DNA from 2 places in the Solibacillus cecembensis genome. Region 2 is predicted to be linked to the other one. Evidence: a T-box and tRNA genes for the amino acid it is inferred to sense, from the RefSeq annotation. Region 2 holds a T-box; the other holds one or more tRNA genes.

Region 1 (10,319 bases), on a different contig from region 2:
CTCTTTAGCGCCGATGGTAGTTGGGGGCTTCCCCCTGTGAGAGTAGGACATCGCTAGGCGTACATAGTAATATTCCGAAGTAGCTCAGTGGTAGAGCAACCGGCTGTTAACCGGTTGGTCGTAGGTTCGAGTCCTACCTTCGGAGCCATTCTTCTTGGAGAGTTGTCCGAGAGGTCGAAGGAGCACGATTGGAAATCGTGTATGCGGGTAACACTGCATCAAGGGTTCAAATCCCTTACTCTCCGCCAGACTATAACATTTTCAATTGGCCCGTTGGTCAAGCGGTTAAGACACCGCCCTTTCACGGCGGTAACACGGGTTCGAATCCCGTACGGGTCACCATTTAATATATTTAGTATCCAGCACGGAGGATTAGCTCAGCTGGGAGAGCATCTGCCTTACAAGCAGAGGGTCGGCGGTTCGAGCCCGTCATCCTCCACCATAAAAAAATAGTATTATCGCGGGGTGGAGCAGTGGTAGCTCGTCGGGCTCATAACCCGAAGGTCACAGGTTCAAGTCCTGTCCCCGCAACCAAAATGGTCCCGTGGTGTAGCGGTTAACATGCCTGCCTGTCACGCAGGAGATCGCCGGTTCGATCCCGGTCGGGACCGCCATTTATATTTTATACATAAATATGGGTCAGTAGCTCAGTTGGTAGAGCATTAGATTGAAGCTCTAAGTGTCGGCGGTTCGATTCCGTCCTGACCCACCATATTTACTAAATTAATTTGCCGGTGTAGCTCAGTTGGTAGAGCAACTGACTTGTAATCAGTAGGTCGAGGGTTCGACTCCTTTCGCCGGCACCATTACTCGGTGGGGTAGCGAAGTGGCTAAACGCGGCGGACTGTAAATCCGCTCCTTAGGGTTCGGCGGTTCGAATCCGTCCCCCACCACCATTTTTAATCGCAGGGGCATAGTTTAAAGGTAGAACTACGGTCTCCAAAACCGTCAGTGTGGGTTCAATTCCTACTGCCCCTGCCAATTAAATAAAAAATAAACAAAATAATATAGTGGCGGTTGTGGCGAAGTGGTTAACGCACCGGATTGTGATTCCGGCATTCGTGGGTTCAATTCCCATCAGTCGCCCCATTTTTTATTTAGATTTAAGACGTAAAGTTTATAATATAGTGGCGGTTGTGGCGAAGTGGTTAACGCACCGGATTGTGATTCCGGCATTCGTGGGTTCAATTCCCATCAGTCGCCCCATTTTTTATGAAATACATATTAACTTTATTGGGGTATAGCCAAGCGGTAAGGCAACGGATTTTGATTCCGTCATGCCCTGGTTCGAATCCAGGTTCCCCAGCCATTTTTTTGCGGAAGTAGTTCAGTGGTAGAACACCACCTTGCCAAGGTGGGGGTCGCGAGTTCGAACCTCGTCTTCCGCTCCAAAAATACAAATATATATATGGCGGCATAGCCAAGTGGTAAGGCACAGGTCTGCAACACCTCTACCACCGGTTCAAATCCGGTTGCCGCCTCCATATAATTCAAATCGGATATTCCGGTTTTTTTTATTCCTTTTTTTGCTTTGCCGGTATGGCGGAATTGGCAGACGCGCGCGACTCAAAATCGCGTTCCGTGAGGAGTGTCGGTTCGACCCCGACTATCGGTATCATTAGGTTAATTTACGTTACGATTAACAAGTTAAAAAAGCTCATAAACCCTGATATGATGGGGTTTATGGGCTTTTTTCATTTCCTGAGAATACGATAGAAAACGATAAGAATTGATTTTATTTTACACAAGCTGTTATTCAAAGAGGTTTGTATACAGTGTGATCTATTAGTTAATATGAATATATCAATTTCTCTAAAAGTCCCCAATTTTGACGATTACAATTTGAAATGTTTTTTTTTCAACCTTATTTGTAATATGATTAGATTAGTAAAAAGGTGCCTGATCATAAAGTAAACCAATCGGGCTATTAAGGACTGTGTATCTCCCATTTATGCTTCTTGCTACAAATAAGTCTAGCTCGAGGGAGTTATACTACCCATTATTACGGTATAAATATTAATAATAAAAGTGATTTTTAAGGTCAAGGAAAGAGGCGCATTATGAACAAACCATCCATTTATGGATTAACATTAGATCAATTGAAGGAGTGGCTTTTAGCACATGGTCACAAACCGTCTAGAGCATTACAAGTGTGGGATTTACTTTATAGAAAACGTGTAACGGATTTTTCTGACATGAAGGAGGTAAATCCGGAATGTGTTCAATTATTGGCGGATAACTTTGTGATTCAAACATTAACACAACACATTAAGCAAGAAGCCGCAGACGGAACGGTTAAATTTTTATTTAAATTACAGGATGGTAGTTTGATCGAGACGGTCATGATGCGACATAAATATGGGTTATCTGTTTGTGTTACGACACAAGTAGGCTGTAACATTGGCTGCAGTTTCTGTGCGAGCGGATTATTAGCAAAAAGTCGCGATTTATCAGCTGGAGAAATTGTCGAACAGATTATGAATGTTCAACTTCATCTCGATCAATTAGAAAAAGACGAACTTGTAAGTCATATCGTCGTAATGGGAATTGGCGAACCATTTGATAACTTCAATAATCTATTAGATTTCTTAAATGTTGTTCTGGACCATAAGGGACTTGCGATTGCAGGTAGAAGAATTACTGTTTCGACAAGTGGAATCGTTAATAAAATTTATGAATTTACGGATGCGGCAATCCCTGTAAACTTAGCGATCTCGCTACATGCACCAAATAATGAGCTGAGAACACGTATTATGAAAATAAATCGTGCCATGCCGATTGAAAAATTAATGGCATCCCTGAAATATTATTTAGCCAAAAATAACCGTAGAATTACGATAGAATATATTTTACTGAAAGATTTAAATGATCATAAAGAGGAAGCGGAACAACTTGCTGAACTTCTCAGTGATATTAAAGACCAATTGTATGTAAACTTAATCCCGTACAACCCGGTGGATGAACATAGTCAATATCAAAGAAGTGAGCAGGAATCGGTGTTAGCTTTCTATGATACGTTAAAAAAGAATGGCGTCAATTGTAAAATTCGTCAAGAACACGGTACGGATATTGATGCAGCTTGTGGACAGCTACGAAGTAACCAGCTTAAAAAAGGTACCCAGCAGTAAGTGATAAAGTGAACAATCAATCAGTGGGGGTTTTGACACGTAGGACGTGCTAATGCCCGTTATTGCGGGATAAATTGAATACAGAACTACTTAATTTGCAATTTGGTGAATTGTGATGATAATAACAATGGCTATAAACGAAAAGTTCCTATTAATTAATTTCGGAAATTGTGGAATATCAAAAATATTAATATGCTTTTTTATAGCAATACTTACATAACGGTAGAAGCCATATAGAGCTAATATTAATGACGAAGAGTTTTAATAGAAAAAAGCATCGAATCATATGATTCGATGCTTTTTACCATTTCACTTCTTATTTCTTTTTATCAATTACTACATGTGTTAATGTATCTTCGGCAAAATCAATGTCAAATGCTTTTCCGAAGCCTACAACATAGCGTCCTTTTAATGGTGTCAGTTCAAAGAGGGAGAAATCTAATGTGCGTAATAACTGCATCATTTTCTTGCTGTGAACCGTATCGAATGCTTCAAATATTTCTTCATGTCCTTCATTACCTAAGTTTTTAGGGGCACATTGAAAGCGAGCTCGTTCTGTTGCAAAGTGGTTTTGTGTAACTGCTTCATCTGCTACAAGTAATACATCGATTATTTCGTTTTGCTCAAGAAGTTGGTGATGTTCTGCGATATGACTTACATAAACATAAAATTTATTATTTACTTGGACAAATGCTGCTGAGCTGCTAAATGGTTGACCTTCTGGTGTAACAAAGCTTAATAATATACTTTTCTTGCGTTGTAAAAATGCTTCATAGTCTGCACGGATTTGATTTAAATCAATTGTTGTTTTCATATTCATTCTCCTAACTTCTTACGGTATTTTTTAATTGAATGCGAGGGGCAGTATCCCAAACGACATGCTGTATTTCTGCCTCCATTTTATATGTGGACTGGATCATCTGTTCAGTCATTACTTCCTCAGGTGTGCCTTTTTGTACGCAGTGACCATCTTTAACAACGACAATTCGATCACTATAGCTAGATGCTTGATTAAGGTCATGAAGCACCATAACGACAGTCAAACCGGTTTCACGATTCAGCTCACGGACGAGTTCTAAAATTTCATGCTGATGGGCAATATCTAAATACGTTGTTGGCTCATCAAGTAATAAAATTTCGGGCTTTTGAGCTAAAGCCATGGCAATCCAAGCACGTTGAGATTCGCCACCAGATAGGGTAGCAATGGATTGATCTTGGTAATGGGTTAAATGTGTTTTCTCAAGTGCCCAATCGACTATAGCGTAATCTTCATCGTTTAACCGTTCAAACCACTTTTTATGTGGATAGCGACCATAGGCTACTAAATTTCGAACCGTAATATCAGAAGGGGCTTGATTACGCTGACTTAATATACACATTTTCTTTGCTATTTCTTTTGATGCTAAAGTGCGCATATTTTTTTGGTCGAACGTAATCGTACCTGAGCAATACGGAAGCATGCGGGCAACGGCTTTTAAAATAGTTGATTTACCTGAGCCATTTGGTCCAATGATCGATAAGATTTCTCCTTTTTGAACATCAAATGAAAAATTATGGACAACTTCTTTTTGCTCATAACGAATGGAAAGCTGTTCAATTTGTAACATTAAAACGCCTTCTTTCTCATTAAGTATAAAAAGTAAGGACCACCAATAATAGCCATAATAATCCCTGCTGGAATATCGAGGGGAGCAAATAAAGTTCGCCCGACTGTATCGGCCACTAATACAAGGATAGCCCCCATAGCCATACTCATTGGCAGCATATATTTATAATCTGAGCCAACTAATAAACGCGCCATATGCGGAACAATTAAACCAACAAAACCAATCATCCCGATGGCTGCTACTGAAATGGCTGCTAAAAATACAGCTAAAATAGATAGAACAATACGAATCCGTGTTACATTTTCCCCTAAATTGACGGCTACTTGGTCTCCTAGACGGATAATATTTGCTTTTCTAATAGCGAATATTGATAAAATCCACCCAATAATGGCGTATACATAAATCATTTGAAGTGCAGAATGACCCTTTGCTGCTAGGCTACCATTTAGCCATTGGACAGCTGAAGGAAGACGGTCACTATACATAATTGATAAAAAGCCAATAATCCCACCACATAAGGCATTGACTGCCACACCAGATAAAATAATGGTGATTGGGGTAATCCCAGACTTTCGCCATGCAAGTGCGTATACAATGCTTGCAGCAATAATGCCACCAACAAATGCGGCAATAGGAACGAGCTGTATATATTCTGGTTTTGCTAGCATAATAAGTAATACAAATGCAGCGGCACCACTTGTCACGCCAGTAAGGCCGGGATCTGCAAGTGGATTGCCCATAACGGCTTGTAGTAATGCGCCTGAAATTGCGATGTTGGCTCCAATTATTAGTGCTAATAAAACACGTGGAAGACGAATATCCCAAACAATTGTCGTAAAAATCCCATCTTCACGGCCATTCACAAGTGTTTTTAAAATATCTGGAATAGAAATATGTACGCTTCCAAATCCAATAGAGACAATTGTAAGTAGAAGTGCTAATACAAAGGTAATGATAACAATTGCTCGGCTTCTTGTTGACTTTATCATGAAATTTTCCTCATTCTATTGATAGAAATAATCAGCAATTGTTGTTAATGCTGTGTCGACATTCGCAATGGATGTCACCCCGAAAATACTGTAATCAAGGAGGTGGATTTTATCATTTTTATAGGCTGATAATTGTGTCCATGCACTATTTTTAGCAATTTCCTGTTTGAATTTATCTTCATTTGCTCCGTGATCACCTGAAGCTAACACAAAAATCATATCAGGATCGGCAACAACAATTTCTTCTAAATTAAGTGTTGAGTATGTTGAATCTGTTTTTAAAATAGATGTCGCGATATTTTCTGCGCCGAGACGCTCTACTAGGCTACCTAAATAAGATTTATCGTTCATTACCATAAATGAATCCGATGTACCAATTACTAACATAACAGAAGGCAGTTCTTTACCAGCAGCTTGTTTTTCTAATTCTTGCTCTTTAGCTACAATTGTTTGCATAATTTCATTCATTTCTTTTTCCTTGCCGAAATATGTACCTAAAACTTTAAAGCTTAATTTTAAGTCTTCATATGAATCAGTTGGTAAATAAGCTGTAGGTAAATTCATACCTTCTAAAGCTTTATCAAGCGATTCTTGTAATGATGCAGCACCGACAATTAATTCGGTTTGTAGATTTGAAATGACTTCTAAATCTGGAGCCATTGGTGAACCTACTCGAGTAACAGAGTCAAAATCAGTTGGAATTGGATTTGTTGAAGTCGGAACACCTACAGGAACAATGTTTAATAGGTGAAGCATTTCTGTTAAAGGAACCGAAGTTGTAACAATTTTGCCCGGTACCGTTTTAGGAAAAGCGGCTAAAGCTTCTTGGAAAGCTTTTTCGTCTACACCATCTTCAAACGTGTTTGTGCTTACATGATTTTCTTTCGTTTGTTGTTCTTGTGTATTTGATTCAGCCGATCCCACATTATCTATTTCATTTTCAGAACAGCCATAAAGGGCCAAAGTAAGTGCTGCTACCATACTGATACTTGCAAACCTTTTCATAATTACGCCTCCATTAATTGATAATGATTTTCAATATCAATTAATATTAGCAAAGACAATTGAGAATATCAATATGTAATTGAGAATTATTTTCAAAGAGTTCAATTTACGAAAGGAACTATTAGATATAATCGAGACAAAAGTAAAAACTTTTTGTGATTTACAGAATTATTGGATAGTGAAAGACAAGTTTGTGCATTATACTATTTAGAAATAAAGTGTATAATTTTCAGTGAAGCGATTATTTTTCAAGAAATTTTTGTTATAGCTTTTTGTAGCGAAATACGTAGATTTCCGATAAAATTAAGGTAGATATTAAAGGAAAAAAATAGTGAATATATATTGGAATTAAAAAAAGATTAAGCGGCGTTTTTAATACAATAACAAGTACATAAAGCAAAGAGAGAGTAGGGAAATGAATGGCAAGTGTGAATACAAATATGAAGTGGATTGAAGCGGCAAGTTATGAAGAAATGAGCAAAATGGGTGCGGCTATTTTTAAAGAGCAATTAAAGCAAGTGAAGACAAGTGTTTTTGGAATGGCAACGGGGAGTACACCTGAAGGCTTATACAAAGAGTTAGTAAAGGCGTACGAAGCTGGAGAATTATCATTTGCTGAGGCAAAGTCATTTAACTTAGATGAATATATTGGGATTACACCTGAAAATAAAGCGAGTTATCATTACTTTATGGATGAAAATTTATTCGCTCATATCGATATGAAGCGTGAAAATATTCATGTGCCAGCGGGTAGTTCAGAGGATATAGAAAAAACGGCTACAGATTATGATGCGGCAATTGCTACTGCGGGTGGTATTGATATTCAATTATTAGGAATTGGTGTGAATGGTCATATCGGATTTAATGAGCCGGGCACAGCGTTTGAGTTAGGGACAAATGTGGTCGAACTCACACAATCAACACGTGAGGCCAATCAAATTTATTTTGATTCAATTGATGATGTTCCAACACATGCAATTACGATGGGGATTCAAACAATCATGAATGCCAAAAAAGTAGTGCTTTTAATTTCAGGTGCATCAAAGCAAGAAGCGTATGAACGTTTACACAGTGGTGAGATCACAACGGACTTCCCAGCAAGCGCGTTACACAATCATAAAGATGTGACTGTCATTTATACAGGCGTAAAATAATAACAGTGAAAAAGGAGTGCCTCAATATGCACTCCTTTTCTTATTCGATTATTTAACTATGATACAATAGCCATGAAAGTAAAAGGAGGCAATCATTATGAAAATTCGTCCTGCCAGATTACAAAATGGGGATACTGTAGGGCTTGTTGCACTCAGCAGCCCTTTAAATATGGATAGTCTTGGGCAACAATTAGCATTTTTAGATGAATTAGGATTACGCTATAAGCTAGGAAATACGATACAGCCGTATGAAGGCTATTTAGCGGGTACGGATGCAGAGCGTGTACAAGATTTACATGCGATGATTCAAGATCCAGAAGTGAAGGCCATTTTTTGCGTAAAAGGTGGTTACGGCTTAGGTCGAATTATTGATAAAATTAGCTACCCATTAATTGAAGAAAATCCGAAAATTATTTGGGGCTTTTCAGATGTGACACTTCTACATACAGCGGTCAATGACTATGCAAACTTAGTAACATTCCACGGACCGATGTTAGCTCGCTCTAAAGGGGAGTTAGATACATTATCGAAAAAAATGTTCCAACAGCTTTTCACGCCGATTGAAATTCAGTATGATGAACAAATTTCACCGTTACGTACCATTGTTGAGGGCACGGTTAGAGGCGAAATGATAGGTGGTAACTTAAATCGTATTGTTAGTACGATAGGTACGAAGTTTGAACCAGATATGCGCGGGAAAATCCTTTTATTAGAAGATATTGGGGAGTCATTGGAGCAAATTGACGGGATGTTGAACCATTTGCGTTTAGCAAGAAAGCTCGAGCAAGTTGCTGGATTTGTTATTGGGAATTTTAAACTGCCCAATCCAACTGAAACAGAGGAAGATGTTATCCAATTGTTAGCGCATTATTTAAAACCGCTGAACAAACCGGCTTTAGCAGGCTTCCAAATCGGTCACTGTGAACCAAATATAGGAATCCCACTCGGTGTAGATGTCATATTAGATGCTAATGAAAAAACATTGCGCATATTACCTGGTGTAGAATAACTCTTAATTTTTCCTATTTAGCACATAAGAAAGGACCTACCTCACAGTGTGTGGTAGGTCCTTCTCAATAACGAGTGTAAAAGGAAAATCATCATCTAATTGTTGTTTGCTTTTACAATAGTTGGTCATTGGTAAAAGGTAACAGCGGTAAATGTTAAAAAGTAATTGGTTTTCTCAGCTAGTTTTGCTTGAAAGGCAAAGGATACACTCGTTATTTCTCGGTTTGGAGTCTCACCGCACCGAGTAGGAATTAATAATTATGCCTCGGCATAATTGCGTCTAGAATCGGCTTTGTGCTTAGGCCTGCACGATGCAGGTCAGTTAGCCGTTGTCGCATGGATGCGACGTACTTAGGCTAACATCCTTAAAAGAACTCTTTTCCGATTCTGTGACATCCACCGGAGGTTTAACTTTTTTCAGCAGTTGTCCAAACAACTGCTGAAAAAAGTTTAAAAATATTTGCTATCATCAAATTCAATTTCAACTTGATAGTTTTTTGCATTAATTAAGTTGGATAAACGATGCGCTTCTTTTTCAAGTTCATTTGATTGATTGCGATAGTGCGTTGGGTCAAAGAGTGCAACATTATAAAGAACTGTTTCACCAGAGCTGTGATAATAGGATTCTTTTTCAGACATCCCAAGCTGCTTGCAAAAAGCCGCTTCTGCACGTAATTGTATCGCGAGTTCAATGGCTTCTACAACAGGCATGACCTCATCTTTGAATGAAATCGTATTGTCAATGTTTGCACGATAAATAAGAGCATCTAGCTTACGAGAATCTTTTCGAATATCCTTTAGCTCTGCTTCGATCATTTCAAGCGAATATTCAGGTTTAACAGGCTGTTCCCCTTTTTCAATAATCGTATGAGACACTTGGTGAACAGAGGAAGTCAATTCTTGAATCTTTTTCGTTAAAATACTTTTTAACTTTACAGCTTCTGCTAAATTAATTGCCATCTAAATCACTCCTTAATATGTAATTGATTGGTTGTGAATGGATAGCAGAGAGACTTTAAAATCCCCGCCATTTACTTGTGTAAACATTTTACCAGCTGATGCAAGCAATTGCTCACATTCATCGGCAGATAATGAAGGACGTAAATAAAATATTTGCAGCGCATCCGTTGTTTTTTCGGTAACCGCTGTGCGACTTGAATCTACAAACGGACTGCCAAAAGCGCCTAGCTCATCTTTTGAGTAAAGAATGTTTGTTAATGCATTGTACCGACCATTCAACCCTTCATAGCCTGTATTTTCATCCCCTAGTGCGATTTCGATTTGACCTTGAATATTCGCCACATCGTAAATACCAATTGGAATTTCATATTGCAATGAAAAGAAATTATTCAAATCAACAGCCGAATGAAAAGGGGTTAAATAATTTTGCTTTGCGATACGGCGCATAAGGCTTTCCGCGGAATGACG
Region 2 (10,319 bases):
GGTGTGAACTCTTGCTCTGTAACAGCTTGTGCATCTGGTACGAATTCAATCGGTGATGCGTTTAAAGTTATTGAACGCGGCGATGCGGATGTCATGATTACGGGTGGGGCAGAAGCGCCGATTGTAACGATGGCGATTGCTGGTTTTTGTTCAAACACAGCATTATCATTAAATCCAGATGCGAACACCGCTTCTCGTCCATTTGATAAAAATCGTGATGGCTTCGTTATTGGTGAAGGTGCAGGGATTTTAATTTTAGAAGAGCTAGAGCATGCAAAAGCGCGCGGGGCAAAGATTTATGGTGAAGTAGTAGGCTATGGTTCAACAGGCGATGCCCACCATATTACGGCGCCAGCTCCAAACGGTGAAGGTGCTGCACGTGCAATGGCGATGGCGTTAAATGATGCCAACGTTGCTCCAGAACAAGTTGGCTATATTAATGCTCACGGTACAAGTACACCGTATAATGATTTATTTGAAACACAAGCGGTGAAGACTGTATTTGGTGAGCATGCTTACCAATTGGCGATGAGCTCAACTAAAAGTGTAACAGGCCATTTATTAGGTGCAGCTGGCGGTATTGAGGCAATCTTTACGTTAATGGCGTTAAAAGAAGGTATATTACCACCGACAATGAACTTACATGATCCAGATCCAGATTGTGATTTAGATTATGTTCCAAATGAAGCACGAAAAGCATCGATTGACTTCGCATTAAGCAATTCTTTAGGCTTTGGTGGTCATAACGCTTGTCTATTATTCAAAAAATATACTGAGGCTTAATTTCTAAGAAAAAAGTTCTTAAAACGAAAAACAACGTGCGCAGTCATGACGCACGTTGTTTTTTCGTATAGTTGTACAAAGGATGGTGTCAATCGCACGCTTTGTCTTATTTTTATTTTGTTATGGAATTTGTGTTATATCTATTAGTAATATCATTTTGTATTTAAATTACCGTACGCTTGGTTATTCATGGCGTGCTGTCATGTTGTACATACTAAATAGTGCGGAAATTTATTTAGCAATTGGTACTTTAGGGATTATGTTTATCGTCGTTTTCGCCCTAACCCCATCGCGTTCTCCATTTTCTTAAGCGTTTTTGAAGCAATTGCATTTGCTTTTACAGCACCTTCATCTAAAATTGCGTCAAGTTCTGGTGAGTCGATTAATTCGTTATAACAATCTTGAATAGGTGTTAAATGAGTGATAACCGCTTCGGCAACACCTGCTTTAAAATCACCATAGCCTTTACCTTCGTATTTCTTTTCTAATTGCGCGATGGAAATACCTGATAAGGCAGATTCGATTGTTAATAAATTGGCAACACCTGGTTTATTTTCAACGTCGAATTTGACAATACCTTCTGAATCCGTCACTGCTGATTTAATTTTCTTCTCAATTTCTTTCGGTGTATCAAGTAGGCGGATAGTTGCCTTTGTATTTGGATCTGATTTTGACATTTTTTTCGTAGGCTCTTGCAATGATTTAATGCGAGCGCCTTCTTTTGGTAATTGAATATCTGGAATCGTTAACACATCATTGTAACGTTTGTTAAAGCGTTCAGCTAAGTCACGCGTTAATTCGATATGTTGTTTTTGATCATCTCCAACGGGCACGATATCGGTATTGTATAAAAGAATATCAGCAGCCATTAACGGTGGGTAAGTTAGAAGTGCTGCGGATACGGATTCTTTTCCGTGTGATTTATCTTTAAATTGTGTCATGCGCTCCAATTCACCGATTGATGCGACACATTGTAAAATCCAACCTGCTTGAGCATGTGCAGGTACTTCGGATTGTATGAATAATGTTGATTTAGCTGGATCAATCCCTACAGCAATATACATCGCAGCTAATGAACGAATGTTTTTACGCAACTCTAAACGATCTTGTGGAACGGTAATCGCATGTTGGTCAACGATGCAATAAATTGCATTGCCCTCGTCTTGTAATGCAGGGAATTGCTTAATTGCACCGATGTAGTTCCCTAATGTAATCGTTCCTGTTGGCTGTACGCCTGAAAAAATGGTTTTCATAAAAAATACCTCCTCGAATTTGGACAAAATAAAAACATCATGCGTCCTCTATATAAAATAGAAGGGACGAATGATGTAAAATCCGCGGTACCACCCAGCTTGCCAAAAAAATTGGCCACTCTTCTTCGTAACGTGAAGGCTCGAGCTTTACTACTGAGTAAAAGGTTCATAAAGCTAACTCGGAAGTCCATTCCATTTAATGAATGATCTGTTTGCACCGTCCACAGATTCTCTAAGCATTCTGAATTAAATGTACTACTCTTCGTCTTCGTTTTTTATAATATTGGAAATGATTATATCGTACTTAATAGAAAAATTGCAAATATTATTAGGGTGTTAAAAAAATTTGAATAAAAAACGTGAGATATGGTCATAGTAATATTATTAAAAACCTTTTTTATGGTGATTAGTTTGTAATGTGTTTTTTCTCAATTATTTTTCATAATTGAGAAAAAAATAGGGGCAATGTACGTTTAAGTAAACCATCTTTTGGGTAGTTTTTAAAGGGAACACATAATTATTATAGGAAATGGTCTTTTTAGAGAAAAAATGTGCATATTTTTTTTGCGGAAAGCAGCGATTATTTGTTGACAATGTATATTCAAACGATGCCTTTTCCTGTATAATAAAAGCATAGTATTAAATTAAATTAATTCTAAATTAACGATTAAATCGTCCACATTCTAATTTGCATCATTCAAGCGTTTTTACCCGCTTAACGAAGTAAATTATAGCCTCAGGCGGATGTCACAGATTTTTATGGGGATTTTTTCGGGTATACTCGAAAAAATCTGGACGCAATTATGCCTCGGTGTAATTGATTTAATGAGGAGAGGGAGTGAGACAATGTTAGTAACATTATTTACTTCACCAAGTTGTACTTCATGTCGAAAAGCGAAAGCATGGTTAGAAGAGCATGATATCTCGTATACAGAACGTAACATTTTTTCTGAACCACTTACAATTAGTGAAATCAAAGAAATTTTAAGTATGACAGAAGATGGTACAGATGAAATTATTTCGACGAGATCAAAAATCTTCCAAAAACTAAATGTAGATGTAGAAAATTTACCTCTGCAACGATTATATGAGCTTATTCAAGAATATCCAGGATTATTACGTCGTCCGATTATTTTAGATAAAAAACGTTTACAAGTAGGCTATAACGAAGACGAAATTCGTCGATTCCTACCTCGTAAAGTACGTGCTTACCAACTACAAGAAGCGCAACGAATGGTTAACTAAATACATTTTATGATAGATGTTACTCATGCAAATTTGCTGCTGTAACATCTTTTTTTATCTGCGTAAACAGTCTAATTCCCCAAATGATGGAAGTGGGAGGTTTGTGCCTTGATTTCAGCGTAAAGGTACAATACAATTTCAAGTATTCAAATAATTTTGGTTCAACAATGTTTTTCCTTTTCATTTTAAGGCAATCCATCATACAATAGAGTTATAGATATCCTACTACTGTAAAATAGGGTATTTAGCTTAAAATTTGTAAAGCAACATGGATTTACATTGCACTTTAAGTGAAATAAATTTGGTTAATTCTGTTCAGTAGAAACCACTCACTGAACGCAATTTTACGGACGTGAAATTGAGAATATATTGTATAGTTTTATGATTGACTGTGAAAGGAGTTGAAGTCTAATGGACATCGAACGCATTAATGAAAATACGTTAAAACTTTTTATTACGTATAGTGATATCGAGGATCGCGGCTATAGTCGTGAGGAGATTTGGTATAATCGTGCAAAAGGGGAAGAACTTTTCTGGGACGTTATTGGCGAGGTTAATACGGAAGATTACTTTGATTTAGATGGTCCTATTTGGATTCACATAAATGCATCTGAAGTCGGGTTGGAAGTTGTAGTGACACGTGCATCTGTCAATAATGATTCCGATGCTTCATCAATGGTAGGCCCTTTTGAAGAAAGTCATGATATAGCAGACCAATTAACAGATATGGAAGAAGCGCTTTTTAATTCTCTTGGCAAATCAAATAAAGAAGAGGAACCAATTGAAAATGCACGATTCCGTTTTAAGGATATTGATGAGTTAGTACCGCTTGCAAGACGTGCATCCTTATTGGGTGTTAAATCCGCGCTGTATCAATGTGAAGGATACTATTATTTATTTGTGGATTTACTCGATTTAGATCAGCAGGAAGCAAAAAATATTATTGCATTATGCAGTGAATATTTATCATCATCTAAAATGACAATTCATAGATTGGAAGAGTATGGAGAAGTGATTATTTCGGAAGATTGTTTCGAAACGATTATGAGTTTTTTCTAAAATCAAGCTTCCGTTGTCAATAAGCAAGCAAGTGCCGTTTTGATTCATTTCAAAGCGGTATTTTTGCGTGTTTTTATGCCGGGAGTAGCTACATATGGACTGCGCAAAATTGATTTTTCTATAAAAATAAGGATTCAAAATGAAAGTTTGCCAACAGTAACATTTCGTAAGTTGAAATACATTGGTAAAGTCGCTACGATGATACATAGGGAGGTGTATTATGCTCGTCGCATTAACTGTACAACAACAACTTTATCAACTAAATGGATCGACACCTCAAGAACAATTACAAGAATTGAAGAAAACGGCTCAATTTTATTGCCCGCAATGTAAAGCTTTGCTCATCTTAAAAGTGGGTCAAATTAAAATCCCTCATTTTGCTCATGTTAAGAAAAGTGATTGTGATGCGTTATTTTCAGAAGGGGAGTCCTATGCCCACTTGTTAGGAAAGCAACATTTACAAGAGCTTTTTCAACAACTGCAATTGCAGCCTGTACTAGAACCATATTTACCCTTAATTCAACAACGACCCGATTTACTGATAACAAAAGGCATACAAAAATATGCGATTGAATTTCAATGTAGCCGCCTTTCCCCACAACATTTCCAAAAGCGTACAGAAGGTTATAAAGACGTTCAAATTATGCCCGTTTGGATTATTCAAACACCTAATGATAAATTTAAATCCCAGGGTTTAACGAAACTTTCGATTAATCATACGAATGCGCAATATATTCAAATGTATAAAAATCAGAAATATTTACTAAGCTATGATGTACATAGTCGTACATTTTTTTATATAAGCAATTTATTTCCTATTCATGGTCAGCAATATTTTGGTTATGTTCAATCCATTTCTCTAATGAAGCAAATTTTCCCGTTTTTTGTTCCTAAAAAGATATCCGAAAATCAATTTAAAATAATGCTTACCAAGTTTGCTGCGTATCGACTCCATTTTTTGCATACAAGGCTTCACCTCAGTAAGAAAGGGGTGAATGATCGCTTATTGCGTGCGATTTATGAACTGAAGTTAACTGTATCTAATTTGCCGAATTTTATTGGGATTCCATTATCAAATAATGAACAATCCGATATTTTTTGTGTAGAATGGCAACTCCAACTTTTTTACTTTATGGAACGTCACCAATTAACACCGCAAACCTTTCATTTGAAGGCGATTCCATATTTTTTAGAATGGGCAAAAATGCAAGCACATGTCAATTTGCCAAAGGGGGTAACGCGATATTTAATGGTGTTAAGAAAGTTAGCAATTGAAACGGTTCAGAGTAAAGTAACACCCGAACAACTATTTACAATTTTGTACGAGGAATTATTTGCAATTCCTGTTTAAAATTGATTAAAATAGATTTATAATTTCGAATATCGTAACAATAAGGATGGGGGAAATACCGAATGTCTAAAAAAGTATTAACACGTAACGAGGTACCTGAGCATTTAACGTGGGATTTATCAACGATTTTTGCAACAGATGATGCTTGGGAAGTAGAATTAAAAGAAGTAGAAAAATTATCAGAGCAAGCGGCCAATTTTAAAGGAAAAGTAGCTGACAGCGCTGAAAGTTTATATAATACGTTGCAATTTAGCAATCAATTAATGGAGCGTCTTCATAAATTATATGTTTACTCTCATTTGAAGCACGATCAAGATACAACAAACAGTCAATATCAAGATTTAGACGGTCGTATTCGTTCGGTAGCAGCAAAAATGGGTGCCACATGGTCATTTATTACGCCAGAAATTTTAGCGTTAGATGAGGCGACATTGGACAGCTATGTAGCGAGCTATGAGCCACTAGAACTGTATAAACAAAGCTTAAAAGAACTAAATTTAGGACGCCCGCATGTACTATCGGCAGAAAAGGAAGAATTACTTGCACAGCTATCTGAAGTGTCTTCTGCATCAGGTACGACATTCAGCGCGTTAAACAATGCTGATTTAGAATTCCCAATCATTAAAAATGAGGATGGGGAAGAGGTTCAATTAACGCATGGGAACTATATCACAATGTTAGAAAGTGATAATCGTGATGTGCGTGAAGCGGCATTTAAGGCAATGTATCAAGTATATGGTCAATTTAAAAACACATTTGCCACGACGTTATCTGGAAATGTAAAAGCGCATAATGCCGATGCAAAAATTCGCAATTACGAATCAGCCCGTCAAGCTGCATTAAGTAATAACTTTATTCCGGAAAAAGTATATGATCAATTAATTTCGACGATTCATGACTTCTTGCCAGTAGTGCATCGTTACATTGCATTGCGTAAAAAAGTATTAGGTGTGGATGAGTTGCATATGTATGATTTATTTACACCACTTGTTAAAGAAGTAAAGATGGAAGTCACGTATGATGAAGCCAAGAAAATGATGGTAGATAGCTTTGCGCCGCTGGGTAAAGAATATCAAGACAGCGTTCAAAAGGGCTTAGATTCTCGTTGGGTAGATGTTTTAGAAAACAAAGGGAAACGAAGTGGTGCTTATTCATCAGGTACATTTGGAACGAATCCATATGTGTTAATGAACTGGCAAAACAATGTCAACAACCTGTACACATTAGCGCATGAATTCGGTCACAGTATGCACAGTTTCTATTCACGTGCAAACCAACCTTATCCGTACGCTGACTATTCAATTTTTGTTGCAGAAGTAGCTTCAACATGTAATGAAGAATTATTATTTGACTACTTAATGAAAACGTTAGATGATGATAAGCAAAAAATTTACTTATTAAATCAATGGTTAGATGGTTTCCGCGGTACTGTTTTCCGTCAAACAATGTTTGCTGAATTCGAGCATATGATTCACGAAATGGACCGAAAGGGTGAGGCGTTAACAGCAGAAAAGTTAACGGATATATATTACAACTTAAACAAACAGTACTTTGGTGATGATATAACAGTGGATGAAGAAATTGGTTTAGAATGGGCGAGAATTCCACATTTCTATTACAATCATTATGTTTACCAATATGCGACAGGTCAATCAGCAGCGACAGCATTAAGTAAGCAAATTTTAGAAGAAGGTCAGCCAGCTGTAGATCGTTATATTAACAATTTCCTAAAAGCAGGTTGCTCAGATTTCCCAATTGAAGTGTTAAAAGCAGCAGGTGTTGATATGGAATCACCTGAACCGATTGCACTTGCATGTAAAGTGTTTGAAGAGAAATTAGAAGAACTTGAAAAACTATTGTTAAATAATTAATTACGAGAAAAACACACTTAAAGTAAAGTGTGTTTTTCTTCTTTGTGTGAAGATTTGCTACTTATAAATGCATAAATGCTAATCTGAAAATTGGTAATGGATATGAAATAGTAAAACACATTATATTTGTATAGGAAAGTAGCTATAGCAAGGGTTATTGAAGATATTTTGAAGGGGGAACTTTGTCAGAAAAAGAATATATGTCATACAAAATGTTGAAAACGCTTACTATATGACGAATTTGTGAAACAATGCAAGAGGCGTTGAAACAGTTGTTATTCTATGATAAAGTAATATACGTGAAATAAATCACATAACAAACATACACCCCTTTGTTTGAACGTGAACATTTCTCCCATCCCCTTTGTGAAAAAGAGGCACCCTATCGTCGAGGATAGAGGTGCCTCTTTTGTTTTAAAAAAATGAAAAATGTAAAAAAAACAGCTCCCTCCTCTTAAAAGGAGTTAGCTGTTTGTATAAATAATCATATAAGAGCGGAATACATATATAACGTATTAAAGGGAAGTAAAACCTCCATCTTAACGCTTAAAGGAACCTAGAAGCATAGCTAAGACAGCCACAATCCATCGTAAAAGCTTAGTTGAAGTATTGACTTATCTTGCACGCCACATTGTAATATCGTCCGTCATGAGACGCTCTACTTTTTGTTGGAGCATGCGTTTTTTTAGTTCGCGTTCTGCAGATGCTTCACTGATTGTATAAATCTCAGCAACTTCAGCTGTAGATAACGTGTTAAACCGGTCGAATAATTTTTCAAGTGACGGGATTGGTTGACGAATTAATTCTTCTCCGAGCAACTCCTGCAAAATATGCACATAAACTTCATACGTATAAGACCCACTCACTTTTAAACCTTCATCCTCAATACATTCATTGAAAAATACGATACTTGGAACTTCATCAATTTCCATTTCATTTGTTAAGTGAAGATCACATTGGAAAGAACGAGCTGCTTCCTTTGAGCCAAAATCAGCTGTGAATTCATTCATGTCTAGATTCACTTCATGAGCAACTTCAAGTAATGTTGCATGGGAATGAATATTGCGCGTATTTAATGCAGCAATTTCTTGCACTTTGTTTAAATAGCGAAAGCCTGCACGTTTGCCCTGTAATTCGGCTGCTTTAATTGCGATGGACGGTAATGCTGGATGCGTAATATCCAATTCTGCTCCTGAAACACACCCTTTAATACGGTTACTAATACTGTTTAATGATGCCAGTTCCGTACTGAGCACATAGCGACATGTAAAGTAATGTTCATATTCGACCTGTAATTTGCGTAGAGTGCCCTGCATTGCAAAGGCTTCTGGGCAAAGCGGGTCAATGAAAATATATAACTCTATGGGCTTATTACATGTAGAAGGTGCGATTGATTGTTGTAACAGTTGGACATTATTCACTCAAATCCCTCCTCGTCATTCGGAGCGTTGACCATATGGTGAGCAGTTAATGCAAGGCGTTTGAAATAGACTTCACGGAATTTACCATCTAAGCCAATTTCATCCATTGCCTCAGCCATACATTCAAGCCATGCTTGTGCACGATCAGGTGTTATTTTAAAATGCATATGTCTAGCGCGCATCATAGGATGGCCATGTTCTTCTGTAAATAGATTAGGACCACCAAGATACTGCGTTTGAAATTGAATTTGTTTACGAATCGTTTCAGTTAGATCTTCCGGAAAAATCGGAATAAGTAAAGGATGCTTCGCCACTCGAGAGTAGAACGCGTTTAATAGTTCAGATAGCTTTTCAGCACCGAGTTCCTCGTAAGGAATCGTATAGTTTCGATTCATTAGTATTACTCCTTTATGTCGTACTTCGACCATTTAACGAACAGACAATCCTTATGTAAATCAATTACGCCTTGGCGTAATTGCGTCCAGATTTTTTTCGAGCTAGCTCGAAAAACTTCCCTAAAAAAATCTGTGACATCCGCCGGGGCTTAACTTGATTCAGTGGGGGAACCCCCACTGAATCAAGTTAAATAAGGTTATACAATTATTCTAGCAACGTATTTCCATTTTCTCAAATAAAGTGCCCTAGCAAAAATTTATATTTTGTATTTTTAAGCTTTGAAATAGTTTAATACCTTTGTTACATAATTTTGTGTTTCTTTAAATGGCGGGATTCCACCGTATTTTTTAACGTTTCCAGGTCCGGCATTATAGGCGGCAAGTGCTGTAGAAATGTCATTGTCAAATTGATCGAGCATTTGACGTAAATATTTTGCACCGCCCATAATATTTTGTTCAGGATCTTCGCGATCGGTCACACCTAAATATTTTGCAGTAGTAGGCATGAGCTGCATTAAACCAGACGCGCCAGCAGAACTAACGACATTTGGATTGAAATTAGATTCTTGCTTAATGACCGCCGCAATTAATTTTTCTGGCAAATTATACGTTTGAGCAGCTTGGGTAATGACATCACGATATTTTTCAGCATTCACAAGCACATCTGTATAGGCTTGTTGCCCTGTGTAGTCTGTAATGTACGGTGCGAGTGGTGATACATCACTGTTACCTACGTTCGGATTATTGAATGGAGCCACAGAGCCGTTCAATAAAAATGTAGCTAAATAGGGATTTGTCGAAGCTCCCCCAGTCGAAGTTCCATTTGATTGAAGCATCGATAATACATTTTGTGGAGAATTGGCCGCACCTAATTCATTAAAAGGATTGGCTGTATTCGTTGTTTGCTCATTTAATAAATTCTCGATTAATTCGGAAAATAG

What was found. A T-box is a leader RNA that pairs with one kind of tRNA and senses whether it is charged. The one in region 2 lies ahead of trpS (tryptophan--tRNA ligase), so its partner is inferred to be a tRNA-Trp.
Region 1: it encodes a tRNA-Trp, which carries the amino acid that the T-box ahead of trpS (tryptophan--tRNA ligase) is inferred to sense. The anticodon was not compared.

What each region holds. Positions count from the first base shown of each region.
Region 1 is NZ_JBNNMF010000028.1:39,422-49,740, reverse strand. It holds partial or broken rRNA gene rrf (5S ribosomal RNA) at 1-59, shown strand, start outside; tRNA gene ACQKIH_RS19600 (tRNA-Asn) at 74-148, shown strand; tRNA gene ACQKIH_RS19595 (tRNA-Ser) at 157-248, shown strand; tRNA gene ACQKIH_RS19590 (tRNA-Glu) at 268-342, shown strand; tRNA gene ACQKIH_RS19585 (tRNA-Val) at 367-442, shown strand; tRNA gene ACQKIH_RS19580 (tRNA-Met) at 460-534, shown strand; tRNA gene ACQKIH_RS19575 (tRNA-Asp) at 539-614, shown strand; tRNA gene ACQKIH_RS19570 (tRNA-Phe) at 637-712, shown strand; tRNA gene ACQKIH_RS19565 (tRNA-Thr) at 731-806, shown strand; tRNA gene ACQKIH_RS19560 (tRNA-Tyr) at 813-896, shown strand; tRNA gene ACQKIH_RS19555 (tRNA-Trp) at 908-981, shown strand; tRNA gene ACQKIH_RS19550 (tRNA-His) at 1,014-1,089, shown strand; tRNA gene ACQKIH_RS19545 (tRNA-His) at 1,131-1,206, shown strand; tRNA gene ACQKIH_RS19540 (tRNA-Gln) at 1,235-1,309, shown strand; tRNA gene ACQKIH_RS19535 (tRNA-Gly) at 1,317-1,391, shown strand; tRNA gene ACQKIH_RS19530 (tRNA-Cys) at 1,411-1,484, shown strand; tRNA gene ACQKIH_RS19525 (tRNA-Leu) at 1,534-1,615, shown strand; gene rlmN (dual-specificity RNA methyltransferase RlmN) at 2,061-3,128, shown strand; gene ACQKIH_RS19515 (pyridoxamine 5'-phosphate oxidase family protein) at 3,445-3,942, opposite strand; gene ACQKIH_RS19510 (ABC transporter ATP-binding protein) at 3,953-4,735, opposite strand; gene ACQKIH_RS19505 (FecCD family ABC transporter permease) at 4,735-5,724, opposite strand; gene ACQKIH_RS19500 (ABC transporter substrate-binding protein) at 5,740-6,729, opposite strand; gene nagB (glucosamine-6-phosphate deaminase) at 7,170-7,883, shown strand; gene ACQKIH_RS19490 (S66 peptidase family protein) at 7,981-8,892, shown strand; gene ACQKIH_RS19485 (hypothetical protein) at 9,342-9,851, opposite strand; gene ACQKIH_RS19480 (B3/B4 domain-containing protein) at 9,864-10,319, opposite strand, start outside.
Region 2 is NZ_JBNNMF010000013.1:95,224-105,542, forward strand. It holds gene fabF (beta-ketoacyl-ACP synthase II) at 1-783, shown strand, start outside; gene trpS (tryptophan--tRNA ligase) at 1,047-2,036, opposite strand; T-box leader at 2,096-2,314, opposite strand; gene spxA (transcriptional regulator SpxA) at 2,883-3,281, shown strand; gene mecA (adaptor protein MecA) at 3,693-4,340, shown strand; gene ACQKIH_RS13020 (competence protein CoiA) at 4,561-5,691, shown strand; gene pepF (oligoendopeptidase F) at 5,754-7,562, shown strand; gene ACQKIH_RS13030 (DsbA family protein) at 8,177-8,983, opposite strand; gene ACQKIH_RS13035 (globin domain-containing protein) at 8,980-9,378, opposite strand; gene ACQKIH_RS13040 (lytic transglycosylase domain-containing protein) at 9,651-10,319, opposite strand, start outside.